Regions from separate parts of the Herminiimonas aquatilis genome, predicted to be linked through region 2. Evidence: predicted binding sites of a transcription regulator. Region 2 holds the regulator's gene; the other holds the start of a gene.
The links. Region 2 encodes NrdR, which represses ribonucleotide reductase genes. Its sites were predicted from a motif close to CACNANATNTNGTG; they were not measured.

Region 1 (15,948 bases), on a different contig from region 2:
GCCGCAGTAGGTCAAATGGGCCTAGCGCAGATTTATGAAACCAGTTTTCGTCAACATGATGTACGTACTGCGCAAGTCTTGTTGACGCATGCAGATCTCGCTGATCGCGAACGTTATCTGAACGCGCGTTCTACGCTGTTCACTCTCTTGCGCCTCGGCGTAGTACCTATCATCAATGAAAATGATACGGTCGTTACCGATGAGATCAAATTCGGCGACAACGACACTTTGGGTGCCCTTGTTGCGAATCTGATCGAAGGCGATGCCTTGATTATTCTCACGGATCAGCGTGGCTTGTTTACTGCAGATCCACGCAAAGATCCTAATGCAGAATTTGTGCATGAGGCCAAGGCTGGAGATTTAACGCTGGAAGCCATGGCGGGTGGTGCCGGCAGCAGTCTCGGTCGCGGCGGCATGCTGACAAAAATTCTTGCCGCAAAACGCGCCGCATTATCGGGTGCGCATACAGTCATCGCCTGGGGACGTGAAGATCGCGTGTTGAGTCGTCTCGCCGCGGGGGAAGCAATCGGTACGCAACTGACGGCGCAAACTGCGCAGCTGACGGCCAGAAAACAATGGATGGCCGATCATTTGCAAACAGCCGGCAAGGTTGTGCTGGATGCTGGTGCAGTGCAAAAATTGACTGCGGAAGGTAAGTCCTTGCTGCCGATCGGTGTTATCGAAGTAAAAGGCGAGTTCGGTCGTGGCGATGTCATTACGTGTGTCGATGCCGAGGGTCGTGCGATTGCACGTGGCATGACAAACTACACCAGTTCAGAGGCGCGTCGCATCATGCGTAAACCGTCTGCAGAGATTCTGTCTATTCTGGGGTTCGTCGAAGAGCCGGAATTGATACACCGCGATAATCTTGTACTGCTTTAAAGCAGTTGGTGCGATCCCTGATCGCAATCAAGATTATCGTGGTCATGCGTTGGCATAGCGCGCCGATATTTACTCTCGCAACAAGTCGTCTGTCAGCGTCTTGCCGGATTTAAGCCGGTATAACATGTCTTTTTCCGGCCCAACCACGGTCAAATTGCTGCAGAAATAATCTGCGGAGAGGGCAGCATGCTGCCGGTTTGTCTTGCTGCGCACGATAGGTTCCCATTGATCGCGCCGGGAACGACCCCATGAGCCATCTTCGCGTCCAATCGCGTAAATCTTCTTTTCAAATGATGCGCAGCGAATACCTTCATAGCTGATATTTTTCGCGCCCGAAGAACTGGTAGCAACCAAGGTGTAGCGCACTACCCCATCTGTTCCTATGGAGAGCGACTTGCTATCTATGGCAAACGTCTGTGTTGCAGTGGGGCCGACATAAAAAGGCAGCAGGTTTTCTGTCTTGGGAGCTGGCGGTAACTCAGCTGCCATCTCTTCCCATGGCTTGTCCTCCTCATCGCTGTAGTTCTTATTGAATTCCAGCTGTTGCGCGAGGGAAATGTGTGTCACAACCAGCAGTGACAGGCTGAGCAGCGTGTGCTTTAGTTTGCGACTGAGTATGGAAGACTTATTCATTGTCAGGTTTGGTCTTTGCAGTGGATAGTTCGTCTGGTTTGCGCGACGGGTGCGTCTGGCGCAAATAACGTGCCGTATTGTGTGGGGCAGAATGCTGTGTCGGGCGCACTAAAAATCGCGATAGTTCTTGCAGCGCACGTTGATAAACATCGCGTTTGAATTCGATGACCACGTCGAGCGGTACCCAATAGTCATGCCAGCGCCAGGCATCGAATTCCGGATGCTCCGTCATACGCAAATTGACATCGCAGTCACGGCCTACCATGCGGAGCAAAAACCAGATTTGCTTCTGGCCCTTGTAATGGCCACGAATTTCCCGCTTGATGAAATGATCCGGCACTTCATAGCGCAACCAGTCGCGTGTACGTCCCATGATTTTGACGTGCTCCGCCCGCAAGCCGACTTCTTCTTCCAGCTCGCGATACATGGCTTGTTCGGGTGTTTCGCCGAATTTGATACCGCCCTGGGGGAACTGCCACGAGTGTTCGCGCACCCGCTTGCCCCACCACACCTCATTTTGGGCGTTGATCAAAATAATGCCGACGTTTGGGCGAAAGCCTTCACGATCCAGCATAGTGCACCTCAAACTTTCTGCGGCTAACGGTACCCTCAATCGAAAATCGTTGTCTCTACGGACTCGTGCCGCCGCGCGCACGATGACGTGCGAACAACGGGGACAGTAATCAATTGTGCGAAGAGTGGGTGCATCAGCCAGCTAATCCTTTAAAATTGAGTTGATTATAACCCTCTCTCTTTTTAAAAAGAATTCATCGTCATGCGTGCATCCCGTTTTTTCATTTCCACTCTTAAAGAAGCCCCTTCCGACGCAGAAATCGTCAGTCATAAACTGATGATGCGCGCCGGCATGATCAAGCGGCTCGGCTCCGGTATTTACACCTACATGCCGATCGGTTTGCGCGTGATCCGCAAGGTGGAAGCCATCGTGCGGGAAGAAATGAACCGTGCGAATGCCATCGAATTATTGATGCCGCTGGTGCAACCTGCCGAACTTTGGCAAGAGACTGGGCGCTGGGACAAGATGGGTCCTGAGCTGATGCGCGTCAAGGATCGCCACGGTCGTGAGTATGCGATTCAGCCGACATCGGAAGAAGTCGTAACCGATGTGGTCCGTACCGAGATTAAATCCTATCGTCAGTTGCCACTCAATTTTTACCACATCCAAACCAAGTTCCGTGATGAACGCCGTCCGCGCTTCGGGCTGATGCGGGGGCGTGAATTCACGATGAAGGATGCTTATTCCTTTGATCGAGATGTGGAAGGTTTGAAGCGTTCGTATCAAATCATGTTCGATGCGTACGTAAAGATTTTCAATCGCTTTGGCCTGCAGTTCCGAGCGGTAGCGGCCGATAACGGCGCCATTGGTGGTTCCGGTTCCCACGAATTCCACGTGATTGCCGATACAGGTGAAGACGCGTTAGTTTATTGCCCTGACTCCGATTACGCCGCCAATATGGAGGCGGCAGAAGCAATTGCGCCAGCGGCTCCACGCGCCGCCGCGACACAAGCGCTGACCAAAGCCTCGACGCCAGGAACATCGAAATGCGAAGATGTTGCTGCATTGCTGAAGTTGTCACTCACACAGACGGTCAAGTCGATCGTGCTGACGGTGGAAAAAGAAGAGAAGGGTGTCGTCAATAAAGAAGTATGGTTATTGCTATTGCGCGGTGACCATGAATTGAACGAAGTAAAAATCGCAAAGATTCCGGGTTTGGCAGACTATCGCTTTGCCAGCGAGGCGGAGATCGTCGAGTGGTTCGGCACTACGCCAGGCTACCTTGGCCCTGTCAATACCAAGAAGCCAGTCAAGCTGATAGTCGATCGCACAGTCGCAGTCATGAGCGATTTCGTCTGCGGCGCCAATGAAGTGGACTTCCATTTCACTGGCGTCAATTGGGTGCGCGATTTGCCTGAAGCCACCGTGCTCGACATTCGCAATGTGGTCGAAGGTGATCCTTCGCCCGATGGCAAAGGCATGCTGGCGATTCAGCGCGGTATCGAAGTCGGCCACGTGTTCCAATTAGGTACTGCTTACTCCGAGAAGATGAAGGCGACTTACCTCGATGAAAATGGCAAGCCGCAATTGATTCAAATGGGTTGTTATGGCATCGGCGTCACCCGCATTGTTGGGGCTGCCATCGAGCAGAATTTCGATGACAAGGGCATCATCTGGCCGGCTGCGCTGGCACCGTTTGAAGTGGTACTGTGCCCTATGGGCTACGATCGTAGCGAAAGCGTCAAGGCAGAAACCGAAAAATTGTATGAAGCTTTGCAGGCGGCTGGCGTCGACGTCATTCTGGATGACCGTGGTGAGCGGCCAGGAGCGATGTTTGCCGATTGGGAGTTGATCGGCGCACCACATCGTATCGTGATCGGTGACCGCGGCTTGAAAGAGGGCAAGCTGGAATACCAGGGCCGCCGCGATACGGAGGCAACTGCAGTCGCACTGGATGAAATGCTCGCTTTCGTTAAAGCCAAATTGGCTGCGTGATTGTTTTGATGCAATTGGCGATGGCGAATATGGTCTTTCGACGCCATGAGGTTGAAGGCTGCAACCGGCGATATGCCGGGTCGCTATTGTCAGCGTTGAGCCGTATAGTCATCGTCAGCATATTTTTGCTGATGAATGCTCCTTATGTTTTCGCGGGCAATCAAAAAGAAGAAGCCATGGCGGATTCGGTGCGCATGGCTTTATCGCGTGCGATTTCCGATCCGCGCCCCCCTGTTCCGCAATTCATCGATATCAAGGAACGGCTGGCTTATCTGCAATGGTTGGGCGATATGTCGGATCGATTGGCTAAAAGAATTTCGGATAGACAGGTGCGCATCGAGTTCTTGCGCACGGTGTGGTACGAGGCACGGCGCGCCGGTCTGGATCCGGCCTTGGTGCTTGGCTTGATACAGGTAGAATCGGCCTTCCGTAAATATGCAGTGTCACCGGTAGGCGCGCATGGCTATATGCAAGTCATGCCATTCTGGACGCGTGTGATTGGTGACGGAGATCGCAGCAAGCTGTTCCATATGCAGACTAATTTGCGGTTTGGCTGTTCTATCTTGCGTATGTATCTGGATATGGAAAAAGGCGATTTGTTTCTTGCGCTGGGACGCTACAACGGAAGTCGTGGTCGTGCCGAATACCCGAATTCTGTATTGGCATCTTGGCGAAACTGGGAACATCACCCTTGACGTGATGGCCAGCAATGCAGATGAAAAGCGTTGCGGAGCATTTGAACATTCACATAGGCGGCGAATCGACAATGCGCAGCAAAAACAAAAACGCCCGCGCGATGCGGGCGTTTTTGTTTGGTACCTGAAAAATTATTTCAAGTGACCGGAGATGAGTTTGGTCATCTCAAACATCGATACTTGTTTCTTGCCACCAAAGACTGCTTTCAGTTTGTCATCCGCATCAATCATGCGTTTGTTTTCTGGGTTTTGCAGTTTGAATTTCTTGATGTATTCCCACACTTTTTTGGTTACTTCAGTGCGAGGTGCTGGTGCTGCACCGATAACAGCGGCCAGAACTGCGGACGGTGTTACTGGTTTCATGAACGCAGCGTTAGGCTTGCGTGCAGTCGCTGGTTTTTTAGCGGCGACTTTTTTAGCTGCCGGTTTTTTCACTGCGACTTTTTTAGCTGCTGGTTTTTTAGCGGCTACTTTTTTGGCTGGCGCTGCTTTTTTGGCTGGCGCTGCTTTTTTCGCTACTACTTTTTTTGCTACTGGTTTCTTAGCGGCCGGTTTTTTGGCCGCTGGTTTTTTGGCTGTTGCCATCTTCAAACCTCCTTCACATTGTGTTGGGAAATTGCGCCACTTCACGCACCGCTAATAGTGGTGTGGTTTTTCTTGCCGTGCAAGTGTTTTTTGAGTGTTTCACATGGTATTTGTAGGTTGTGCGCCACGCCCTGATCACAGAGGGAAAACGCCCAATGCCTTATCCGGTTCGAACGCTTCAAATTTGGATCGAATTTGATCGCGAATGAAAGCGATTTTTTGCCGATTAGCGCATTTCAAAAAAGCGGAAAGTGATTTTTTCTTGGGGACGCGGCTTCAATGATGCGCACTATTTTGAGGTGCCGCGGGATGAAAAAACCCGGCATCAGCCGGGTTGGGGGATTTTCTCAGGTGTCGAAAATCAGCGCATACCGGGTAACATGCCCTTCATGCCGCGCATCATTTTCATCATGTTGCCGCCTTTAAGCTTCTTCATCATGGTTTGCATCTGGTCGAATTGCGCCAGCATGCGGTTGACTTCCTGCACCTGAACGCCAGCGCCGGTAGCGATGCGGCGCTTGCGTGAGGCCTTGATCAGTTCAGGTTTGGCGCGTTCCTGCGGCGTCATCGAGTTGATGATGCCCTCCATGCGTATCACCTGTTTGTCTGCCATACCCATATTGGCGCCGCTGGCCGCCTGCTGTAATTGTGCTGGAAGTTTGTCCATCAGGTTGGACATGCCCCCCATCTTTTTCATCTGGGCGAGTTGTGATTTGAAGTCATTCAAATCGAATTTGCCGCCGACCTTGATCTTTTGCGCAAGTCCTTCGGCGGCTTCCATGTCGACACCCTTGCGGGCTTCTTCGACCAGCGCGAGGATATCGCCCATGCCAAGAATACGATCTGCCATGCGGACCGGATCGAAGGCTTCGAGGCCATCCAGTTTTTCTGCTACGCCAGCAAATTTGATCGGCTTGCCAGTAATGTGGCGTACCGATAGTGCCGCACCGCCGCGTGAATCACCATCCAGTTTGGTCAGCACGATACCGGTCAGCGGCAACGCGTCGCTGAAGGCCTTGGCCGTATTGATCGCATCCTGACCAAGCATCGCATCGACCACGAACAGGGTTTCGATCGGCTTGACGGCGGCATGGATCGCCGAGATTTCCTGCATCATCGCCTCGTCTATGCCGAGACGGCCAGCAGTATCGATGATCAGTACGTCGTGATAATGCCGCTTGGCGTAATCGAGCGCTGCCAGCGCGATATCAACCGGCTTGTCGGTGGCGGCGGAAGGAAAGAAGTCGGCGCCAACCTGAGCAGTCACGGTTTGCAACTGACCGATCGCAGCCGGGCGATAAACGTCGGCAGAAACGGTCAGGACTTTCTTCTTCTTTTGTTCGCGCAGATACTTCGCCAGCTTGCCGACGGTGGTGGTTTTACCTGCACCCTGCAGGCCGGCCATCAGGATGATTGCCGGCGGCTGGGTTGCAAAATTGAGTTGCGAAGCTTCGGGGCCGAGATCCGCGCCCATGATGGCAGCGAGCTCGCGTTGCACCACGCCGACCAATGCCTGGCCTGGCGAGAGCGAGCCGATGACATCTTCACCCATCGCTTTTTCTTTGACGCGGCTGATGAATTCACGTACGGCGGGGAGTGCAACGTCGGCCTCCAGGAGCGCCAGACGGACTTCGCGCAGCATTTCTGCGGTGTTCGCTTCCGTCAGGCGCGCTTCTCCGCGCATGGTTTTGACGGCTTTGGCTAGGCGTTGAGTGAGATTGTCGAGCATGGGTATTTTGAATGAGTGATGAAACAACTGATTGTGGCGAAAATTACGTGCCTGCAATGACTATGCACCTGAGGTGCGGGCAAACTTCATTTTACCTGATGCCGTGCGGGATAGCCGCGCTCTTGCCGTAGCTAATCTGGAAAACCGGTTTTTGGATAACCTTGCGGGCAGTATCTTGTAGAGGCGTTTTTATCCGGCTAATGGTAATGTCGCAATAATAATTCCCTGTGCCATGGCAATATGCTGATCGAATTTGGTGTCATCGCGCTTTGATGTCGCTTGATCCCTGTCAAATCCATCACGCGCAAGTAATCCGAATAAGTGTGGATGGAAAACATGACAATACTGTTTGTCCCGGCGGGAAGCTCTGATTACATGGTGTAAACTTAAGCGATGTATATATATCTATTTGTCCTGGCTGCCTTGTTTTATGCGGTGTGCGCCTGCCTGCCGCCGAAAAAACGCATGGCAATTTCGATCGGCACACTGGTTGGATGGGTGCTGCACGGCGGCGCGCTGTGGGCGGATGCCGTTACCTCCAATTCCCTACGGATGGGATTTGCCATCATGCTGTCCGGGACCTTGTGGATTTCTGTCGCTGCCTACTGGTTGGAAAATCGCAACTTCACACTGGATGGCTTGCGTATTCTTGTATTGCCGTGCGCAGCGATCGGCGTTCTGTTACCGATGATTTTTCCTGGTAGCGTGATTGCGCTGGATGGCCGGTCAATTCTTTATCCCTGGCACATTGTGATTGCCATGCTGGCCTACAGCACACTGACGATTGCTGCTTTTCATGCGATCTTGATGGCGCTGCAGGAATCGAAACTGCATACCGGCCTGAATGCACAAAAAGCCGGTTGGTTTGGCATGGCGCTTGATCGCCTGCCAGCCTTGTTGACGATGGAGAAATTATTATTCCGCCTGATCGGCTTCGGATTCTTCTTGCTCACCCTGACGGTTTTGTCAGGCGTCATTTTTTCCGAAGAATTGTTTGGACAAGCGTTCAAATGGGAGCACAAAACCATCTTTACGATGTTGTCCTGGCTCTTGTTCGGTATCTTGCTGGCGGGACGAAAATGGCGCGGCTGGCGCGGCAAGACCGCACTCAGTTTTACACTGACCGGCTTTACGACCTTGCTGCTTGCTTATGTCGGCAGCCGCTTCGTGCTGGAAGTTGTACTGCACCGGGGACTCGCATGAAATTGTTGTTGTGGGCCGCTATTATTTTCGCGGTGATCTGGCTGCTCCGCAGTAAAAAATCTTCAGCCAAGGTGGATGTCCCTGAGTCCCCACAGGCTCAGCATGACGGTACAGAAGCAATGTTGCGTTGTGCGCATTGCAAGACTTATTTCCCCGCCTCGGAAGCGGTATTTGATTCTTCAAATACCGCTTTTTGCAGCGTCGAGCATCGCGCTCAGCATGTTTCGCGGTAATTTATGAGTCAAGCCAAGCCGGTTTTCGAGGACGCCAAAGCGACATTTTGGCGCACGCTGCAGACGTTCGCGTTTACGCGAACCTTGATCGTGGCGGTGTTATTGGTCTACTTCGGTTTGAGCTCGGCGAAACTATGGCCGGACAAACAGCAGTTTTGGGAAATCTGCATCGCCTATTTAATCGCGGCATTCATATTCGCACTGCTGTCGTGGTACTGGCGCCGCCGTTTCATGATGCAGCTGGTGGTCCAGATATCGGTTGATATTGCTGCGATCTCCTTTCTGTATTTGTCTGCAGGTGGAATCAAAAGCGGTTTGGCGATTCTGTATTTGTTCCCACTGGCGGGCGGAGCGATTCTCGCGCCCCTGATTCTGTCGCTGTTTTTCGTTTCTGTCGTGACCCTGGTTCTGCTGGCGGACAGCGGTTACCAGTTACTGAATGAAAACTCAGACATCTCTTCATCGCAAGTCGGCCTCTATGGCGCGGCATTTTTCATCATTATTTTTGCCATCAATCGCCTCGCCGCGCGCCTAATTAAACAGGAATCGCTGGCGCTGGGACGAGGCAAGGCCTTGCATGTTCAGCAGGCCATTAATCGTCTCATCATCGCGGATATGGAGGACGGCGTTCTCGTGGTCGATCGCAAAGGTCGCGTACTGATTAGCAATCCGGCGGCAGCACACATGCTTGGGCTCACTTTTCCGCATGAAAAAATCTACGGGAAATTATCGGATATGGCGTGGTTGCGGCCGATAGCCGATGCCTATCAAGCATGGGGAGGGCTGGACGGTTTGCGCACGCCGACACAAGCCAATACGCCGACATTTGTTTTAATCAAACATGGGGAAGATTTGACCCTACAAGGCGGCACGACGGTGTTGGGTAGTCGCCGCGAGTTGATCACGCATTTGAAGTTGCGCTTTGCAAAAGTCGACGCGGAAGGCGTTCAGGAAGAGCGGGTTGTAATCTTCCTGCAGGATGTCACTGAAATCGAGAATCGTGCGCAGCAGCTCAAGCTGGCGTCAATGGGGCGTTTGACCGCCAGCATTGCACATGAGGTGCGTAACCCGTTGTCTGCGATTGGGCATGCGGCTTCGCTGCTGAGTGAAGACGCGCAGGAAGCAAGTCAGCAGCGCCTGCTAGCCATCATCAGCGATAACGTGGCTCGCTTGAATCGCATGATCGAGGATATTCTCAAGTTGTCACGCAAGGCGCATCAGTATCATGAGCCGCTTTGTTTGGGATTGCTGTTTGACGATGTTTTGAGCGAATTGCATGAGATGCACGCCGTGCTGCAGGGGATGATCGCGATCGCCGATATGACGCCCTACAAAGTACGTTTCGATCCGTTGCATTTGCGAGAAATCATCTTGAATTTGCTGACAAATGCGTTACGCTACGCGAGCGGAATGCCGGGGAGCATTCGCGTTTATATAGTTTCTGGCATCGGCCATCGGCTCGAATTGCACGTGCAGGACGACGGTCCGCAAATTACGTCTACAGTGCGTGCCCACTTGTTTGAACCGTTCTACACAACATCCAGCAAAGGCACCGGCCTCGGACTCTATCTGGCGCGCGAATTGTGTTTGAATAATGGTGCCTTGCTGAATTATGAATATCGAAGTGATGACGAAAAAAGTGCGCCGGCTGGCCGTTTCGTTATCACCTTCGCTAATAATGAAAATATTTGATCGTATTTGACCGCCCATGAACCGTAAAAACCGCGTGCTATGAGTTCTCCTCGCATATTGATCGTTGACGACGAAGCAGACCTGCGGGAATTGCTGGAGATTACTCTCATCAAAATGGGGCTGGATATCGATAGCGCCCCCACGCTCGCGGTAGCGCGCGATTATCTGTCGAAGACGGAATATGCATTGGTATTGACCGATATGCGCTTGCCGGATGGGCTCGGAATAGAGTTGGTACACGAGGTGACGGCGCAATACAAAAATACGCCGATTGCCGTGATTACCGCCTTCGGCAGTGCAGACAATGCCGTCGTGGCCTTGAAGGCGGGTGCGTTTGATTACCTGTCCAAGCCGGTCGGACTCGAACAATTGCGCGTCATGGTCCGCTCGGCCTTGCGTATTAGCCAAAGTGACGTCAACCAGACATCCAGCCAAAAAGCGATCGTACCAGCCGCATTGCGTCTGATGGGGCAGTCTGAAGCGATGCAGGGATTGCGGGCGCAAATTGCACGGCTCGCCCGCAGCATGGCACCGGTCGCCATCAGCGGCGAATCTGGGAGCGGCAAGGAATTGGCGGCCCGTGACATTCATGCGCAGAGTGCACGTAGCGACAAGCCTTTTGTCGCCGTCAACTGTGGTGCAATTCCTGATGCTTTGATGGAAGCAGAATTTTTTGGCTATCGCAAAGGCGCATTTACCGGTGCGGCGGATGACAGGGATGGCTTTTTCCAAGCCGCCAATGGCGGGACTTTGCTGCTGGATGAGGTGGCAGATTTGCCTTTGGCGATGCAGGTCAAGTTGCTGCGGGCGATTCAGGAGCGGCGGGTGCGCAAGGTAGGCGCCACGGTGGAGGAGCCGGTCGATGTGCGTATCGTCAGTGCGACGCACCAGAATTTGCATGAATGCGTAGGCAAAGGAAGCTTCCGCCAGGATTTGTATTATCGGCTGAATGTCATCGAGTTGAATTTGCCGCCGTTGCGTGAACGGCTGGATGATATCGGCTTGCTGGCGCAGGCGATTCTGAGCCGCCTTGGCGGCGGGCAGCAGACAATACTGACTCCCGCTGCGCTCGATGCGCTACGCAGTTATTCATTTCCCGGGAACGTGCGCGAACTGGAAAATATTCTGGAGCGCGCATTGGCATTTGCCAACGACGGTGTGATTGAAGTAATGGACTTGGCACTGAAAGCATCGCCGCCAATCAAGATTTTCGCGCCCTCGTCTTCCGGAGAACAGGCGATGATGGTGCCGGCATTGATTGAAACCGAAGAAATGATTTTGCCGCCGCTGTCAGACGAGTTGCCGCCATCCTTGCCCGATCATCTCGACGATGTTGAGCGGGAGATCATTCGGCGCGCATTGGAAAAAACCAAATTTAACCGCACGCAGGCTGCAGAACTGCTCGGGATCAGTTTCCGCCAACTACGTTACCGCATGCAGCGGCTGGATATCAATGCCCCCGAATAAACAGTCCGCGGGCGCTAGATCCTTGCCGTTTCAGATCGGCGCGAATGGTTGGGCTGCTGACGTCGTGCGCTTGCCATCGCCTAATTTCGACCGGCGCGCTGAAGGGATGGAAATTGCGTTGCTGGTTATTCATAACATCAGCCTGCCGCCTGGACAGTTCGGTGGCCCGTTTATCGCCGACCTGTTTTTGAATCAGCTGGATTATGATGCGGATCCTTATTTCGACCAACTGAAGCCTTTGCGCGTATCGGCGCATTTTCTGATCCGGCGTGATGGCATGGTCATGCAATTCGTATCTGCGAACGACAGGGCATGGCACGCCGGCACATCTTCGTTTTGTGGACAAGAGCGTTGCAATGATTTTTCAATCGGGATCGAGTTGGAAGGTACAGACTTTGAACCTTTCGAGCTGGCGCAGTATGCTGCGCTGGCATTGCTGACTGATGCATTGAGGCGGGCCTATCCACTTCGGCATGTGGCGGGGCATGAACAGATTGCGCCGGGACGGAAAACCGATCCGGGGCCATTTTTTGACTGGGCAGATTATCAAGAGCGCTATCACAAAGTGCGCTCGGAATCAGTGCAATCTGCGCGCATTGATGGTGATTTGCAGTTCTATTTAGATTAAAAAATGCACCATTGCAATCCCATGTATTCATATAAAAAAATATATCGAAAACTCTCACGAAAGTGATTGCATCCCCGACTTTAGCGCACTAGAATTAGTGCAGATCATAAATTCCACACTAGATGTAGTGGGTTTTGCCGATCCACCCCTTAAATCTGTTCAGTTGTTGCTTCACCATAATTTGTCCGTATATACATATTAGTCGGGGCCCTGAGCAGGTGTCTTTCAATATAACTAAATAGAGTTGGTCCCGGTGCGAACCTAGATGGACGTACGCAGGTGCCTTCCATAAAAAACATTTTTCGCAAAACCCGCAATAACAGGTTTATCTCTTACAACCAGCACGGCAAAACCTGCCTGCAATAGTTTTTAAAGGAGTTGTAATGCTCTCTACTCAAGAAAATTCAGCCAAATCGTCGACGGAAATCGGCAATATCGCGCCTCTCGCGGTTGCTCCATCGACTTCCGGCGCTCACGCCGTCGGTTTGAGCGACCACCGTATCATCCGCCGCAACGGCGCAGTGGTCGGCTTTGAGCCATCTAAAATTTCCATTGCTGTTACCAAGGCATTTTTGGCCGTTAACGGTGGTCAGGGAGCCGCATCTGCACGCGTGCGCGAACTGGTCGAGCAATTGACGGCGAATGTGGTGAACGCCTTGGTGCGTCGCCAGCCAGCAGGTGGCACTTTTCATATTGAAGATATCCAGGACCAGGTTGAGTTGGCGCTGATGCGCTCGGGCGAACACGATGTAGCCCGCGCTTATGTCTTGTACCGTGCAAAACGTATGGAGGAGCGTGCGCAGCAGCAAGCCGCGAAGCCAGTCGTTGAATCCAACCAGTTGCACGTGATCGAAGATGGTCAACGTCGTCCGCTGGATATGAATCAAGTGCGCGATCTGATCGGCGCAGCATGCATTGGTTTTGAAAAGCATGTCGACGCTGAAGCGATTCTGCGAGAAACAGTCAAGAACCTGTACGACGGTGTACCGGTCGAAGAATTGCATAAGTCCGCCATCCTGGCTGCTCGCGCGCTGATGGAAAAAGACCCTGCGTATACAACAGTGACAGCGCGTTTGCTGATGCACACTATCCGTAAAGAAGTATTCGGCAAGGAAGTCGCTCAAGCGGATGCGCCTGAAGCCTACTTGGAATACTTCCCTAAATTCATCAAGAAAGGTATTCAGGCAGATCTGCTGGATGCCAAGCTTGGTCAGTTCGATCTGAAAAAACTCGGCGACGCCCTCGTCCCTGAGCGCGATTTGCAATTCGGTTACCTTGGCTTGCAAACTTTGTATGACCGTTATTTCCTGCATATCAGCGATACCCGCATCGAAATGCCGCAAGCGTTTTACATGCGTGTTGCGATGGGCCTGGCGCTGGGCGAAATCAACCGTGAAGAACGTGCGATCGAGTTCTACAACCTGTTGTCGTCGTTTGACTTCATGAGCTCGACCCCAACCTTGTTCAACTCAGGTACTTTGCGTTCGCAATTGTCGTCATGCTATTTGACGACGGTCGCCGATGATCTCGACGGCATCTATGAAGCAATCAAGGAAAATGCATTGCTGGCGAAATACGCCGGCGGTCTGGGTAATGACTGGACGCCAGTCCGTTCACTCGGTGCGCACATTAAAGGTACCAACGGTCGTTCGCAAGGCGTTGTGCCATTCCTGAAAGTTGTCAACGACACTGCAGTTGCTGTCAATCAAGGCGGCAAACGCAAAGGTGCGGTTTGCGCCTATCTGGAAACCTGGCACATGGATATCGAGGAATTCCTCGACCTGCGTAAAAACACTGGCGATGATCGCCGTCGTACGCATGACATGAACACCGCCAACTGGATTCCTGATCTGTTCATGAAGCGCGTGATGGAAAAAGGCGAGTGGACGCTGTTCTCGCCATCCGACGCACCAGACCTGCACGACAAGGTCGGCAAGGCATTCGAAGAAGCCTATACCGGCTATGAAGCTAAAGCTGCTCGTGGTGAATTGAAACTGTTCAAGACCATTCAGGCGCTGGATCTCTGGCGCAAAATGCTGTCGATGCTGTTCGAAACCGGCCATCCATGGATCACATTTAAAGATCCTTGCAACATCCGTTCGCCGCAACAGCACGTTGGCGTCGTTCACAGCTCGAATCTGTGCACCGAGATCACATTGAATACCAACGATTCGGAAATCGCAGTCTGCAATCTGGGTTCGGTCAACATGCCGGCCCACATGAAAGACGGCAAGCTGGATCACGTCAAGCTGCAAAAAACCATCCGCACCGCGATGCGCATGCTGGATAACGTGATCGACATCAACTATTACGCAGTCAAAAAAGCGCGTGACTCGAACCTGCGTCACCGTCCAGTCGGCCTCGGCATCATGGGCTTCCAGGATTGCTTGCACATGATGCGTATTCCTTATGCATCGAACGAAGCAGTGCAATTTGCTGATAACTCGATGGAAGCCGTTTGCTACTACGCTTACTATGCATCCACCGAATTGGCAGAAGAACGTGGCCGTTACAGCTCGTATAAAGGTTCCTTGTGGGATCGTGGCATCTTGCCGCAGGATTCGCTGAAATTGCTGGCAGAAGAACGTGGCGCGAAATATCTGGAGGCGGATTACAGCGAAACATTCGACTGGACACCGTTGCGCGCACGCATCAAGGAATTCGGCATGCGCAATTCCAACTGCGTAGCAATCGCACCGACTGCGACGATTTCAAACATTATCGGCGTCTCGGCTTGTATTGAACCGACTTACCAAAATCTGTACGTCAAATCGAACTTGTCTGGTGAATTCACCGAGATCAATGAATATCTGGTCCGTGATTTGAAAGCGCGTGGCTTGTGGGATGAAGTCATGATTTCCGATCTCAAATACTTCGACGGCAGCTTGGCCAAGATCGATCGAATTCCGCAAGATCTGCGCGATATCTACGCCACCGCTTTCGAGGTGCAACCATCGTGGTTGGTTGAAGCCGCATCGCGTCGTCAAAAATGGATAGATCAAGCGCAGTCGCTGAATATCTACATGGCAGGCGCATCGGGTAAAAAACTTGATGACACTTACAAGCTGGCATGGTTGCGCGGTTTGAAAACCACGTATTACCTGCGTACCATGGGTGCAACGCACACCGAAAAATCGACATCGAAAACCGGCGCGCTCAATGCGGTGGATTCCGGCGGCGGCAATTCGACAAGTGCATCCGCGGCTGAAACCGACGGCCCAGCATGCATGCTGCGTCCAGGCGATGCCGGGTTTGAAGAGTGCGAAGCCTGCCAATAATCGTCTATTCAGACGGTGGTATTCGCTAGCAAAAATTGATATTCATGATGTTGCACTGAACTTGAATTGCATAATGCTGACAAAGCTGTATAAGGTTTTGTCGGCATTAAGGTTTTCGGCAACATCCGCACCATATATAAATAAGGAAATACATCATGCTAAGTTGGGATGAAGAAGCAAAGCCAGCAGCACCGCAGCCGGCATTGCAACCAGCACTGCAACAAGTACGTGACGCAGCAGCACAACGCGTACAAGCCCATCAAGATGTCGCATTGAATCCTGCATTGGTGGCAAATCCGGCCGCCGCAGTTGATCCAACCCGCCGCATGGATGCGGCTGACAAGCGCATCATCAATGGACAGACCGACGTCAATCAACTGGTTCCGTTCAAATACAAATGGGCATGGGATAAAT
Region 2 (15,948 bases):
TAACGCAAGCAGTCATCGCAAGCATCACGGTAGCCAGCAAGGAAATTAGTCTGTGCGGCTCATCGCTCAACGATGGGCCGCGATGTTGTCCTCGCTGCATGCGTGCAGCGAATATCCGCAGTGCCAAACACATCTGCCTGGATAACGTATCATTCCGCATTGCCCATCTTTTTCAGGATCTCACATGAAAACCAAAGCCGCCGTCGCGTGGAAAGCAGGACAACCGTTAACCATAGAAGAAGTCGAATTAGGCGGCCCGCGTGAAGGTGAAGTACTGGTCGAGATCAAGGCCACCGGCATTTGCCACACTGATTACTACACCTTGTCTGGTGCCGATCCCGAAGGGATTTTCCCTGCGATTCTTGGCCATGAAGGCGCAGGCGTGGTGGTTGAAGTCGGTCCCGGTGTCAAGAGCCTGAAAAAAGACGATCACGTCATTCCGCTCTACACGCCGGAATGCCGCGAATGCAAATTTTGCCTGTCGCGCAAAACCAATCTGTGCCAAAAAATCCGCTCGACTCAAGGTCGCGGCTTGATGCCGGATGCGACTAGCCGCTTCTCTATCGATGGCAAGCCGATTTTCCATTACATGGGTACCTCTACTTTCTCCAACTACATCGTGGTGCCGGAAATCGCCTTGGCGAAGATTCGTGAAGATGCGCCTTTCGACAAGGTTTGCTACATCGGTTGCGGCGTCACCACTGGCGTAGGCGCCGTTCTGTTCACCGCCAAAGTAGAAGCCGGCGCGAATGTTGTGGTCTTTGGTCTCGGCGGCATCGGCTTGAACGTGATTCAGGCTGCACGCATGGTAGGCGCAGACAAGATCATTGGCGTCGATCTGAATCCTGCACGCGAAGCCATGGCGCGCAAATTCGGCATGACGCATTTCATCAATCCAAGCAAAGTCGAAAATGTCGTTGACGCGATCGTGCAATTGACCGACGGCGGGGCCGATTACAGTTTCGAATGCATAGGCAATGTACACACGATGCGCCAGGCGCTGGAATGCTGCCATAAAGGCTGGGGCCAATCGATTGTGATCGGTGTCGCCGAAGCCGGTGCAGAAATCAGCACCCGCCCATTCCAGCTGGTCACCGGCCGCGAATGGAAAGGCTCGGCCTTCGGCGGTGCGCGCGGACGTACCGATGTGCCCAAAATTGTCGACTGGTACATGGAAGGCAAGCTGAATATCGACGACCTGATCACGCACACACTGCCTTTGGAGCGTATCAACGAAGGCTTCGATTTGATGAAGAGCGGCGAATCGATACGCTCAGTCGTACTTTATTAATAGTAAGTGCTAACCAAACATACTTGAAACAGAAATACGCGGAGAAGAAGTGGAACTGATCAGCCAGCATAAATGCTTTCACGGTGTACAAAGCTTTTACAAACACGAATCGACATCGACCAGCTTGCCGATGACCTTTTCAGTCTATGAGCCACCCCAGGCGAAACAGCGCAAAGTACCCGTGCTGTTTTATCTGGCCGGTCTGACCTGCACCGAAGAAACCTTCATGATCAAGGCCGGCGCACAACGCTACGCTGCCGAACACGGCATCATGCTGGTGTCCATGGATACCAGCCCGCGTCGTACCGGCATCAAGGGCGCAGGCGATAGCTGGGACTTCGGTCATGGCGCAGGTTTTTATATCGACGCTACGCAAGAACCGTGGTCTGCGTATTTCCGTATGGAGTCCTATGTCGTACAGGAACTGCGTAAGATCATCATCGACAACTTTGCTGCACGTGCCGATCGTATCGGCGTGTTCGGGCATTCGATGGGCGGTCATGGCGCATTGACGCTGGCCTTGAAGTATCCGGATATTTATCAATCGGTATCTGCCTTTGCGCCTATCACGGCGCCGACCGAAGTTCCGTGGGGACAGAAAGCGTTCTCGGCTTATCTGGGTCCGGATCAAGGTATATGGCTGCAACACGATGCCAGCGCGCTGATGCGCACACGCAAAACACCATTCCCGCAAGGCATACTGATCGATCAGGGACTGGAAGATCAATTCCTCGATGAGCAATTGAAACCGCATCAGTTTGAAGCGGCATGCTGGGCGGCAGACCAGCCTTTGACCTTGCGCCGTCACTCAGGTTACGACCACAATTATTATTTCATCTCGACGTTCATGCAGGATCACATCGCCTTCCACAGCGCGATTCTGAATAAATAAGTATTTTGAAATAGCGCCATGGTCGAACGCCATGCATTTTTTGAAGGCAGACAAATAAAAAAGCCTCGGCGAAGTAAATCGCCGAGGCTTTTTTAATTCCATCCACAATCCGGTCAGACCGGATTGTTCTCTATTAAAACTCTTCCCAATCATCACCACCACCGGTGGTTGCCGGCTTGGCGGGTGCTGCTGGCTTGCGCTCAGGCGCTGCCAGCGATGTTTTTCTGACTGTAGCGGCAATCGGCGCACGCACGGCGGTCGATTGCACGGTGCGACGTGGTGCCTCTGCCTGCATGCCCGTATAAGAAGCATCCACACGGAAGACGCTAACGGCTTGCGCCAGGTTTTTCGCCTGATCCTGCAGCGATTCAGCTGCTGCAGCCGCTTCTTCGACCAGCGCAGCATTCTGTTGCGTAACCTGATCCATCTGGCTGACGGCTTGATTGACTTGCTCGATGCCGTCGCTTTGTTCCTGGCTCGCCGCCGTAATTTCAGCCATGATATCGGCGACGCGTTTTACACCGTCAACGATCTCGTCCATCGTGGTACCGGCTTCTGCAACCAGTTTGCTACCTGCATCGACCTTCTCCACTGAGTCGCCGATCAAGGCCTTGATTTCTTTTGCGGCGGCAGCTGAACGTTGTGCCAGATTGCGCACCTCAGTCGCCACCACGGCGAAACCACGACCTTGTTCGCCGGCACGTGCGGCCTCAACTGCTGCATTCAATGCCAGGATGTTGGTCTGGAATGCGATGCCATCAATGACACCAATGATGTCGACAATTTTCTTCGCCGAGCTGTTGATCGCACCCATCGTATCAACTACTTGGGACACCACTGCGCCCCCCTTGACTGCGACTGTCGATGCAGCAACTGCGAGTTGATTTGCCTGACGTGAATTGTCTGCATTCTGCTTCACTGTCGAAGTCAGTTCTTCCATCGAAGAAGCAGTCTCTTCCAGCGAACTCGCCTGCTGTTCAGTACGCGAAGACAAGTCCAGATTACCACTGGCAATTTCACTCGATGCCGTTGCAATCGTATCGGTACCCATGCGGATTTGCGAAACCGTTCTGGCCAGATTTTCCTGCATGCTACGCAATGCATTGAGTAACAGACCAGGTTCATCCTGCGTAGGCGGCAAGCTGCTGCGCGCCGTCAGATCACCTTCGGCAACTGCCTCAGCCAAAGTCAGAGCTTCTTTCAATGGACGTGTAATACCACTCGTCAAACGCCACGCGATAATCGTACCCAGCAGGATGGCAATCAAGGCACCAATGATCATGGTCATGCGGCCAGACAAGTAATCAGCCGTGATCGATTCGGCAGCCTGTTTGACTTCATTTTCATAATGCCCCAACACTTCCGTTACGCTGTTCTCGTAGGCGTCGAGCGCAGGCACCATTTTCGATTCAATCATCTGATTAGCTTCGTCGACATTCCCACCTGACTTGACCTCAAGAATCGATTTACGAATACTGATGTAGGCACTGCGGTTTTTTGCAACTTCCGCGAATAATTCCTTTTCCCTGTCCGTGCTGATTCGGTCTTCAATTCCTTTTTGAATTTCAGTAATCTTTTTGCTTTCTGCGCTAATACCCTTTTGGAAAAATTCCTGGGTCTCGGTATTCGACGCCTTCACCAAAGCAAGCGTGCGTGACGCATTAACTTTGGTACTCATCAACCAGTTTTGCGCTGATTTTTGTTTTTCCAGCGACTCATCCACCAAATGGCGGCTAGCATTGTTGATGTTTTCCAGACGCATGACGCCGATGATGCCCATCACTGCAACCAGTAACAGAATCAATCCGAATCCCGCTCCAAGGCGCGTACCTATTTTCATATTTGCGATGCGCATGGTGTCTCCTCCAAGGTTTTTATTTGTACTGTAAACATGTTGCTAATTCATCCTCCAGAGTTAAGTCCCATATGCCGTGCGGCACTGGCAAAAATTACGATATTGATGGCATCCAGCCAATTGCTTGCTACTGCAGTGGCAATATCGGAGCATGCAATCAAGACCTGATGCCACATGTCAAATCTACATGCACTTCAAGAAATATCTGTCATACGTTAGTCATATAACGGCGCGTAAAGCACAAGCTTGACGCCCGATTAAAAAAATAGCGCGATGGTTGTGTAAAGACCGACAAGTACTCAACGTCGTCGATCAAGGCTCTGAGCAGAGCGCAGTGAAGGTGTTGCATAAAACGGTCCTTGTCTCCAACTGCTTTTTTTGTAATGTCTTTTTTAAAATCTTTTTACTTGCGGATTTTTATCCGCCAAGAAAATCAAACGTCTGTCTGTTATCAGCATTCATGCTCGATTTAGAAGAACAATCTTGCTAACAAGAACTTTACACCCTATTGATTTAAACATGCCAATCTTATCGCTGTACTTCATACAAAAAACCGCGAAGAGAATGTGGAGCCAATCCTAAACTCAGCATCTGCAATAGAATGACTATCATTTCTACACACGTTCTATTCAAAGAAATAAATAGCACACGCTATAGCCTTTGCGGCTCACATTAAAGCCTAACCTTTTCAACTTACGCTGTACTGACACATTAATGAGTGAATTCTGACAACAACAGAAATGCATGCATCAACACTACTCACATGTGCGTTGATCAAATTTAAATTACCAAAAAAACTACAGAAATAAACGACATAATCAAAAGACAATAAACGTCGATACTTTTCGCACAACCTCTTTAAAATCGTTCATACCCTTTCAGGTAGCGCCATTCGCCTGCAGGCAAACTCGCCATCGGAATGCGTGCGATGCGTATGCGTTTCAAATTGATCAGCTTCAAGCCAACTGCTTCACACATATGCGCAATTTGTCCGCGTCGCCCTGCCTTCAGTGCAAAGCGCAAACGTGTTTCGTTTTGCCAGCTAACCTTAATCGGTGGCAGCGGACGATTGTTAAAGCTCAATCCATGATTGAGCAAGGCCAGGCCGCCTTCAATCAAATCGCCACTGACTTCGGCGATGTATTCCTGTTCGACAGTTGCCGCATCGTCAATCAGCTTGCGCGCGACGTGCCAATCCTGCGTAAAAACAACGAGGCCGCTGGCGTAACTTTCCAGCGTATCAGTGGCCTTGAGCGCAATCGTATGTTTCTTCAGGAAGCGAATACCGGAACGGTCATCCGCATAAAGATTGTTCAACCCAATGCTTTGCACAGCGGCATCCATATCCATGCCGGCCGGCTTGTGAAACAGGATCGTGACCGGATCAACTGCCGCCAGCGTTGCATCGGGTGACAATACGATCGCTTGCTGCGGCGATACGCGACAACCCGGTTCTTCGACGACGATGCCGTCGATCGTGATCCAGCCACCTTCGATATATTGCTCAGCTTCGCGACGCGAGCAGGGAATCGCGTCAGCGACGCGTTTAACGAGTCGGATGGAATCGGTCATGATCAGGCAATCTTGAAAAAGAGGCGTATTGTCGGCTTGCCTGAGATGGATCGCAAGTTTTTTGCGTGCAAGCAGACTGCAATACCGCGCGTTATCGGATTGCCTGCAAGACTATTTCATGCACGGCAACGAAGCGGTCAATCGCTGAGACTGAATTTTATCCAAACCAAACCGCTGCACTGGTGACATGGAGCTGCAAACACTGGACAACAATCAAATCTAGGCTGCAGGTGCGTCTGCTTTCGGTGCGAGGCTGACCGCGCCGGATGGAATGCCTGCACCTTCCCAGCGATCGAATTCACTCATGATGGCTGCATAGGTCTTTTGGCTAATATCAGGCAAGGTTCCGCCCAGCATGTCGGTCGCTTCCTTGAAGCCTTTTTCAACCCCAGCGCGTATCGCCGCGAGTTTGGACGGGTCATCACCTATCGCGCTTTTCGCAAAATTCAAGATGCGCTCTGCAACCTGGCGCACGCCGAATTCACCATCTTCGGCGATCGCTGCTTTGGCCTTATCTATGGTTGCGGCGTCGGTCATCAGTTGCTGCTCACCGCTGACGACTTTGTCTATTTCCAATCCTTGCTGACGCATCAAGGGCAGAATCAGGTTGATGATTTCCTGCACCTTGCGATTGGATTCTTCCAGCATCGCAGAGACATCGGGACGCGTTGGTGCATTTGCATTGCGCGGATTGGAGTAGGTCGGCGTATCCGCAACTTGCGTACCCAAGGTCACCGTATCGGTCACGCTCGCGTCCTCGGTCTTGTCAGCCGCCGGTTGCGTGGATTCGCGTGGGCTCGCTGCAGGAACCGTGGAGGCGCGTTGCGTATTTTGTGTAGTGTTTGAAATTACGATGCTCATGACGATTGCCCTTCATTCATCAACCAACGATGGAAAAGGATCGCAGTGACAACATCATCTTGGAATTTTCCGCGATCGTACTACTTCTATCGGCATAAAATCGGAAAAGGTGAGCGCCCAAACATATTGAGCACTTGTCATATTGGAAATATTTATAAGCCATCCAAGCAAACGCCGTTTAATCGCCTCTTAAGCATCGTCTAGCAAGGCCAAAGCTGTCATACTGTCGGCTTCCTCGCCTCCTCGCGATATGACGCCGCTTTTATCGTCATTTGCCACTGTTTATTCCATGAGCGCTCAGCCCAAAAATCTGTTTTCCTATCCTGTCCAGCCTGCACCGCATGGCAAAGGCACCATCAAGCCTGTTCCGTTCCTGCCAATGTCGCGCGCGGAGATGGACAAACTCGGCTGGGACAGCTGCGATGTAATTTTAGTGACGGGCGATGCCTACATTGATCATCCCAGTTTTGGCATGGCGTTGATTGGGCGACTGCTGGAATCGCAAGGCTTCCGCGTCGGCATCATCGCGCAACCGGACTGGCTGTCGGCCGACGCATTCCGCGCGCTGGGTAAACCCAATCTATATTTCGGCATCACGGCCGGCAATATGGATTCGATGGTGAATCGCTACACGGCTGATCGCAAGATTCGCTCCGATGATGCCTACACGCCCCATGGCGAAGCCAACAAACGGCCGGATCGTGCGCTGACTGTTTATTCGCAACGTGTGCGTGAAGCCTATCCCGGCGTGAATGTCGTGATTGGCAGTATTGAAGCCAGCCTGCGCCGCATCGCGCATTACGATTACTGGTCGGACAAAGTGCGCCGTTCGGTGCTGCCGGATTCCAAGGCAGACATCCTGATATTCGGTAATGCAGAGCGCGCACTGGTTGATCTGACACATCGTGTTGCAGCAGGCGAACCGATTTCTTCGATACGCGATCTGCGTGGCACCGCCTTCATGGTGCCATCCGGATGGAAACCGACACCGGAATGGGCAGAAGCCAATTCGACGCGCGTTGATACGCCGGGCAAAGTCGATGTCCATCCCGATCCGTATGAAATGAAGATGAAGAATACGGAAGGCTGCAAGACCGACGCTGCCGATCCAGCAGTCGCTGCAGCGCCGGTAGAACCAGCCGTCAAAGTCATCAAGATCATGAGTCGCGAAGAACGTCGCGAAGCTGAAAAAGAAGTCCGCAACAAAACCGTGGTGCGCCTGCCCTCTTATGATGTGATCAAGGACGATCCGGTTTTGTATGCCCATGCGTCTCGCGTCTTTCATCTGGAATCCAATCCGGGCAATGCCCGCGCATTGGTGCAGGCGCATGGCGAACGCGATGTCTGGCTCAATCCACCGCCATTGCCATTGGCAATGGACGAAATGGATGGCGTGTACGACATGGCATACGCACGTGCACCGCACCCAAGTTATGGCAAGGCGCGCATCCCGGCCTGGGAAATGATTCGCTTCTCGGTCAACATCATGCGCGGCTGCTTTGGCGGCTGTACTTTCTGTTCGATCACCGAACACGAAGGACGCATTATCCAGAGTCGTTCCGAGCCTTCCATCCTGCGCGAAATCGAACTGATACGCGACAAGACCAAAGGTTTTACGGGCACGATTTCTGATCTCGGCGGCCCGACCGCGAATATGTATCGCCTTGCATGCAAGGACAAACGTATCGAGGAATCATGCCGCCGCCTGTCGTGCGTCTATCCGAGTATTTGCTCCAACCTAGGCACTGATCACAGCAAGCTGATCCAGCTGTACCGCAAGGCACGTGCGATCCCTGGTGTGAAGAAAATTCTGGTCAGTTCCGGCTTGCGTTACGACCTCGCGGTGCGCTCGCCCGAATACGTAAAAGAACTGGTCACGCATCACATCGGCGGCCTGCTGAAAATCGCGCCCGAGCATTCGGAAGAAGGCCCATTGTCGAAGATGATGAAGCCGGGCATGGGTGCCTACGACAAGTTCAAGGAACTGTTCGAAAAGTATTCAAAAGAAGCTGGCAAGGAACAGTATCTGATCCCCTACTTCATCGCGGCGCATCCAGGTACTACTGATGAAGACATGCTGAATCTGGCTTTGTGGCTGAAGAAAAATAATTTCCGCCTGGATCAGGTGCAGACCTTCATGCCGACGCCGATGGCGCTGGCAACCACGATGTATCACACGCGTAAAAATCCTCTGCGTAAAGTGACAGAGGATTCGGAAGCAGTCGAGACCGTGCGCACCGGCAAAATTCGCAAGCTGCACAAGGCCTTCCTGCGTTATCACGATCCGGATAACTGGGAAATTCTGCGCGAAGGATTGCAACGCATGGGCCGCAGCGATTTGATTGGCAGTGGCGAACATCATCTGGTACCGCGCCATGATGCAGGCAACCGCAGTCTGGCGGTTGCAGAACGTCGTCGCGAAACACCCGGCCCTGATCAACTTGCGAAGAAATTCGGCCAGAACAAGCCGCGACCCGGTGGTGCCGTGCAACGCACACCGCTTGCGCGCAACACGACCGGGCGCGTGATCGTGGCGGCCAAGCCTGCACGCAAAGGTATGGCTAATACAGCCAAAGGCGGACGCAAATAAGCGTTGCGACATTGCTTGTTTGCCGGTTGGTGGCAATTTGTATTTCTGACCTGCCAGCCGGATTGAAAAAATCATCCGTCTTTTTTGTTTCCAGTTACAAAAATCCGGTCGTCCTACCTGATTGTCCATTTTCGGTTATTCTTCCGCCAAAGTTGCCGCGCTTAATTCAGCATTAAATGCAGCACTAAGCAGGCGGAATATCGATAGAGGATCACCAATTGAGCAATTTATTTACGCGACGACTCGCGCTGACAGGCAGCGACGCACATCGCAGCCTGCTGAATCAGGGACGCCGCGGCATTGAACGCGAAACCCTGCGGGTAGACATGAGCGGCAAGCTCGCCATCGGCCCACACCCGCGCGCGCTCGGATCTGCATTAACCAACGCGCAAATCACCACTGATTATTCCGAATCGCTGCTGGAGTTCATTACACCAGCCGAGCACGATGTCGCCACTGCACTGGAAGAACTGGATCGTATCCATCGCTTCGTCAGCGCCAAACTGGACCATGAATTATTGTGGAGCCAATCGATGCCGTGCACCTTGCCGGATGAAGAGGATATTCCTATCGCCTGGTATGGCACATCGCACATAGGGCGCATTAAATATGTTTATCGCCGCGGTCTTGCGCTGCGTTATGGCAAGGCCATGCAATGTATCGCCGGCCTGCATTACAACTACTCGCTGTCGGAAGACTTGTGGCGCGTTCTGAAGAACGATGAAAAAAGTACTCTGGACGACAAGACATATCAATCAGAAAGCTATATCGCGCTGATACGCAATTTCCAGCGCTACAGCTGGCTGCTGATGTATCTGTTCGGCGCATCACCGGCACTTTCTACGCACTTCCTGCGCGGGCGCGAACATGAACTGGAAACCCTGTCCGACGACACCCTGTATCTGCCATATGCAACCAGTTTGCGCATGAGCGATCTTGGCTATCAAAACAATGCTCAAGCTGGTTTGATGCCGCCGTATAACGATCTGGAAAGCTATATGCGCAGCCTGTCGCGCGCAGTGCGCCAGGCTTACCCGGCATACGAAGCAATCGGCACGCAGCGTGATGGCGAGTGGATACAACTCAATACCAATCTACTGCAAATCGAAAATGAATATTACGCAACGATACGTCCGAAACGCGTCATCAACAGCGGCGAACGTCCGGTAGAAGCCTTGTGCGCGCGCGGTGTGCAATATATAGAAGTGCGCTGCATGGATATCGACCCGTTCGAGCCGCTAGGCATCAGCTTGTCCACCTCTCGCTTCCTCGATGCCTTCCTGCTGTTTTGCGCATTGGACGACAGTCCATTGATCGATGAAGTGACCAACAAGCGCAATCAGGAAAACTTCGCCAGCGTCGTCAAGGAAGGACGTCGCCCTGGTTTGATGTTGCAAGATGATAACGGCGCAGTCAGCTTGCAAGCGTGGGGGCTGCAACTACTTGAAAAAATCCAGGCAACCGCAACGCTGCTTGATGCACAACGCAATGATCAGCAACACAGCGATGCGCTGACGCTTCAAAAAGAGAAATTACGCAACCCTGAATTGACACCTTCCGCACGTGTACTGGCAGCCTTGAAGGCCACGAACAATTCATTTGAGGAATTTGGTCTGCAACAAAGTTTGCGACATGCCGAGTATTTTCGTCAGCGTCCATTAAGTGCCGATGAAAACGCCTATTTCGAAAATCTGGCAAAAGAGTCTCTTGCAGAACAAGAGAGAATGGAACGCACACAAAACGGCGACTTCGATGCCTTCGTGCTTGCCTATAGTCAAAGAACACCCAGTCAATTGTGTGACTGATATACGTTCCAAGCTTTCTGCCTTATAGCCGTTCATTCCACCTTCACTATTCCCCGATGAAGTCTCGCCGCAGGCGGACTTCATCGCGCCGCCGCGCTAAGCATTAGCAAATAGCAACATAGTCACACTCTGTGTACGTTAGCGCACAGACCACACCGTTGCGCCTCGGTAATCTTGCTTCGTCGGTGGCATTACCAACAGGCATGTCCATCGAAAGTTATATGGATAGTTTCCTTGAGAAATTGGATTAATCGACCAGTTTTCTACGTACGGTATGCACAAAGCCGTACGCTGAAATTCAGGTACCTTTTTTGCAACTTTTAGATGGAAAAACTACTCTAAAACGCGGGATCGAAATTACAAGAATTTTTAAATAATGTATCGCTTGCCGCTACGTTGAACCAACCGGAGAATAAATCATGACTAAAACAAAATTGATGACTGCCCTGCTCGCTGCCGTAATGATGACTGCCGTTGTCGGCTGTGCTTCTACTTCAACCAAAGAAGGTACAGGCGAATACGTTGATGATTCATGGATCACCACCAAAGTAAAAGCAGCGATCCTGAACGAGCCTACATTGAAATCGGCTGAAATCAATGTCGAAACATTCAAAGGTACCGTTCAGTTGAGTGGCTTCGTCAAAGAAAAAGCTGACATCAGCAAAGCAGCTAGCGTCACACGTACCGTTAAGGGCGTAAAAGAAGTCAAAAACGACTTGCGTCAGAAGTAATATGAATGGAGAAACCACTTTGGTGGTTTCTCCATTTTTTTGTACCCTGCATTAATGAACAACGCACCAAAAAGACGGCAATAGTCCACGCGTCTACACTTCCCGATACGCTCTAAATAGTCCTCGCTCTTGTCAACGCATTACCGTCAAAACCGTTAGTTGTTTTGTACTGGATACCCAACCCGCAAACAGAAAATCCATCCCCAGAATCCTTTCAGGAATCTGCATTATGATGGCGTTCTGATGTGGTAATTTTTCGCGTAGATTTGAACGGATGTTCGTTACGCACACTCTACAATTTTTTATAAGGAAACCACCATGCGTAAACTAATGATTGGCAGCATTGCCGCCGTACTCGCACTCTCAGGTTGTGCCAACATGTCTGAAACAGAACGCGGCACCGCACAGGGCGCGGGCATCGGCGCAGGCTTGGGCGCTTTGATCGGCGGCGTTGGTGGTGGCTCGAAAAATATCGCTGGTGGCGCGGCTCTTGGCGGCATCATCGGTGCGGTAGCCGGTAATGTCTGGTCCAGTAAAATGGAAAACCAAAAGCGCTCGATGGAACAGGCAACCCAGGGGACTGGCGTGCAAGTGACGCAAACGGCAGACAACCGCCTGAAGCTTGATATCCCTAGTGATATTTCTTTTGCGACAGGTCGCTCGGACATCAATTCCAGCTTCCGTCCTATCCTCGATCGTTTCGCAGTTGGACTGGTTGATAATCCTGCCGCTACCGTCACCATCATCGGCCATACTGATAGCACCGGCGGCGATGCGATCAATAACCCATTGTCATTCGACCGCGCATCGCGCACGCGTGATTACCTCGCGGGCCGTGGCGTTTCACCACAACGCATCTATGTCGATGGCCGTGGCAGCCGCGAACCGATTGCCAGCAACGCCAATGAATCAGGCCGCGCACGCAATCGTCGCGTCGAGATTTATGTTGCGGAACAACAGCAGCAACAGCAACCTCAACAGCAGCAATATCAACAACGCTAATTTCAGGTGGCGAGGAAATTCCTCGCTTGCTGATAACAAAAAGCCCTCATAACAGAGGGCTTTTTTATATTCATTCACAATAGCAATGCGGCCGCAGTTATTGCATATCCCGCTTATCTGAACAATAAAAAAGCCGCCTATAGCATAGGCGGCTTTTTTCCATGGGATCAGATTTGTTACCTGCCGTTTGCAACCAGCAAGCCATCATATTCCTTGCTTAGGCTGGTATAGCATTCGCAGATTTGCTCTTCCAGACCCGCTCTGTTGACGACAGTAATTTGTCCTCGGCTATAGTGAATCAAACCTTCATCCTGCAATTTGCGGGCTGCTTCTGTCACGCTTTCGCGTCGCACACCGAGCATATTGGCAATCAGATCCTGCGTCATGCTGATTTTGTTCGTAGGCAGGCGATCAAGGCTGAGCAGGAGCCAGCGACACAATTGCTGCACAATCGTATGGTGGCGATTGCATGCAACGGTGTGCGCCATTTGTGAAAACAAGGCTTGCGTGAAACGCAGCAGCAACTGTTGAAGTGGACCACCACGAGCGAACTCTTCGCGCAATACAGAAGCCTTGATGCGGAAGCCATAGCCGGCACTTTTAATGAATGCACGATTCAATGAAGCGCCGCCTCCCATTACAATGTCGACGCCGACCATGCCTTCGTAACCGATCACTGCTGTTTCGGAGGATGCGCCGTCCGCAGTTTCATACAATAGTGAGACGATGCTGCCAGTCAGAAAATAAGCGTATTGCATTTTCTCGCCAGCTTCGCATATCGTCGTGCCGAAAGGCATTTCGACGAATTCAAGATGCGGCAGCAAACGCTCGTAGTCAGCAGCCGGCAAAGCGGCAAGCAAACCGTTATGTTTTGGATTGTGGCCATGCAAACCCGCCAGCGCCTTGGGTGCTATCGGGCGACGATTAAGCGTTTCATCACTCTTAATTTTAAGTGCGGCGATGGCGTTGGAATTAATGACATGATGGCCAACGGGCTTGATACGCAGATTAGAGACTTGTGCCATGGGTATTCCCCTTGTAATCATGATTTCCGAGGCTTGATCATCACACCATCTTCGCGCCAGTAAAATCAGCGCTTATCCCATTTGCGTGTGAGATAGCGCTGACAAACAGACAATGGGCTATCTGCAGCGCCCATTACTCATTGGAAATCACTCCTTAACAATCTATCTGCATTCCCTGCACCGTTGCACCGGACCATAAAAAATGGCCCGCGACATAGGCCATTTTTAACAATTATCAACCCAGCTCTTATTTGGCCGGAGTTTTACGCTCACGCCCCACTTCGGCAATCGCGTCCTGAAATTCGGCAACATCTTCGAAACTCTTGTAGACCGAAGCGAAACGGATGTAGGCAATCTTGTCCAGCCGTTGCAACTCGCGCATGACTAGTTCACCAATCTGTCCGGAAACAACTTCTCGCTCGCCACTGGACAACAACTTTTGTTCAATGCGATGAATAGCCGCATCAACCGCCTCCGCGGAGACCGGCCGTTTGCGCAAGGCGAGTTGCAGACTGGCCTGCAGTTTCTTCGGGTCAAAATCAGTACGGCTTCCGTTCTTCTTGACGATGACGGGCATGGTCAGCTCAATCCGTTCGTACGTCGTAAAGCGCTTATCGCAACTCACGCAGCGACGTCGGCGACGTATGCTGTCGCCCTCTTCGGAAATACGCGTGTCCAGAACCTGCGTATCGTCATGCTGGCAAAAAGGACATTTCATTGCAGTGCGCGGCCTTATGGATCGTTATGTCAGTGAAACCTTGAACATTTTCGGCTACTTTCGCCGGCTCAAAAATACGACTACGACTACCTTACAACTCCACTTTCAGCTACTCGATATCCCAAAATGGCCTCATCCGGTCATTCACCGCAACGAGGCCACCTGGTATTACTTTTTCATTTTTACGAAACAGTACTTTGCTACCAATCCGATTTAAATCACAGACCAAACATCAACAGACCATTTGCCATACTAGCCATATACAGGGAAGGCATCCGTCAATTTCTTGACTTCGGCTTTCACGCGCTCAATGGTTGCTGCGTCACCAGGATTATCCAGTATGTCAGCGATCAGGTTGCCAACTTTGGTCGCTTCCGTTTCCTTGAAGCCGCGAGTCGTCATCGCCGGGCTGCCCAGACGAATACCGGAAGAAATAAACGGTTTTTCCGGATCGTTAGGAATACCGTTCTTGTTGGTCGTGATGTGCGCGGAACCCAGCAATGCTTCAGCATCCTTGCCGGTGATTTTCTTGGCGCGCAAATCGACCAGCATCACATGCGATTCGGTACGATTGGAAACGATACGCAAGCCGCGTGCAATCAATGCCTTGGCCAGCGCATCCGCATTCTTGACGACTTGTTGCTGATAAACCTTGAACTCTGGTGCCAGCGCTTCCTTGAAAGCGACCGCCTTGCCGGCGATCACATGCATCAAGGGACCGCCCTGAATACCAGGGAAGATCGCCGAGTTGATGATTTTTTCGTGCTCGGCCTTCATCAGGATGAAGCCGCCGCGCGGGCCGCGCAGGGATTTGTGCGTGGTCGATGTCACAAAGTCGGCGTATGGCACGGGATTCGGATATTCGCCGGCAGCGATCAGACCGGCGTAATGCGCCATGTCGACCATGAAGTAGGCGCCAATTTCCTTTGCGACTTTTGCAAAACGTTCGAAGTCGATGCGCAGCGCATAAGCGGATGCACCGGCAATGATCATCTTCGGTTTGTGTTCACGCGCCAGACGTTCCATCTGTTCGTAATCGATCTCTTCCTTCTCGTTCAAGCCATAGGACACGACGTTGAACCATTTACCCGACATGTTTAATGCCATGCCGTGCGTCAAGTGACCGCCTTCTGCCAGCGACATACCCATGATGGTATCGCCGGGCTTGAGGACGGCAAAGAACACGCCCTGGTTGGCTTGCGAACCGGAATTCGGCTGTACATTGGCCGCTTCTGCGCCAAACAATTGCTTGACGCGATCAATCGCGAGTTGCTCAACGATATCGACATATTCACAGCCGCCGTAATAACGCTTGCCCGGATAACCTTCCGCATATTTATTGGTCAGTTGCGAACCCTGCGCTTCCATCACCGCAGGCGATGTGTAGTTTTCGGAAGCAATCAGTTCGATGTGATCCTGCTGACGTGTATTTTCCTTCTGGATCGCCGACCACAATTCGGTATCTGTTTTTGCGAGGGTCTGGTCTTTTGAAAACATGAATCACTCCAATCGTTCAAAGATGAGAAGAAAGCTATAGCGTAGGTACAACGGCATATCGAAGTCGCATCAAAGATACGCAACACCAAGACATGCAATTACAACAACC

Region 1: a site for NrdR is predicted at 12,373-12,386, ahead of ACFQO0_RS12115 (ribonucleoside-diphosphate reductase subunit alpha). Genes of this name have one in related genera too.

Annotation. Positions count from the first base shown of each region.
Region 1 covers NZ_JBHTCC010000002.1:546,126-562,073, reverse strand. Annotated here, with positions in the region: gene proB (glutamate 5-kinase) at 1-882, shown strand, start outside; gene ACFQO0_RS12170 (CNP1-like family protein) at 952-1,515, opposite strand; gene ACFQO0_RS12165 (RNA pyrophosphohydrolase) at 1,508-2,089, opposite strand; gene ACFQO0_RS12160 (proline--tRNA ligase) at 2,291-4,024, shown strand; gene ACFQO0_RS12155 (lytic transglycosylase domain-containing protein) at 4,156-4,719, shown strand; gene ACFQO0_RS12150 (SWIB/MDM2 domain-containing protein) at 4,852-5,304, opposite strand; gene ffh (signal recognition particle protein) at 5,666-7,033, opposite strand; gene ACFQO0_RS12140 (cytochrome C assembly family protein) at 7,427-8,236, shown strand; gene ACFQO0_RS12135 (PP0621 family protein) at 8,233-8,469, shown strand; gene ACFQO0_RS12130 (ATP-binding protein) at 8,473-10,161, shown strand; gene ACFQO0_RS12125 (sigma-54-dependent transcriptional regulator) at 10,201-11,628, shown strand; gene ampD (1,6-anhydro-N-acetylmuramyl-L-alanine amidase AmpD) at 11,615-12,256, shown strand; gene ACFQO0_RS12115 (ribonucleoside-diphosphate reductase subunit alpha) at 12,640-15,534, shown strand; gene ACFQO0_RS12110 (ribonucleotide-diphosphate reductase subunit beta) at 15,690-15,948, shown strand, end outside.
Region 2 covers NZ_JBHTCC010000001.1:439,361-455,308, forward strand. Annotated here, with positions in the region: gene minE (cell division topological specificity factor MinE) at 1-3, shown strand, start outside; gene ACFQO0_RS01925 (S-(hydroxymethyl)glutathione dehydrogenase/class III alcohol dehydrogenase) at 185-1,291, shown strand; gene fghA (S-formylglutathione hydrolase) at 1,341-2,183, shown strand; gene ACFQO0_RS01935 (methyl-accepting chemotaxis protein) at 2,317-4,038, opposite strand; gene ACFQO0_RS01940 (rRNA pseudouridine synthase) at 4,897-5,610, opposite strand; gene ACFQO0_RS01945 (DUF5610 domain-containing protein) at 5,830-6,471, opposite strand; gene ACFQO0_RS01950 (YgiQ family radical SAM protein) at 6,851-9,061, shown strand; gene gshA (glutamate--cysteine ligase) at 9,280-10,866, shown strand; gene ACFQO0_RS01960 (BON domain-containing protein) at 11,286-11,597, shown strand; gene ACFQO0_RS01965 (YiaD family glycine zipper/OmpA-like lipoprotein) at 11,916-12,599, shown strand; gene ACFQO0_RS01970 (Crp/Fnr family transcriptional regulator) at 12,776-13,624, opposite strand; gene nrdR (transcriptional regulator NrdR) at 13,872-14,342, opposite strand; gene glyA (serine hydroxymethyltransferase) at 14,595-15,839, opposite strand.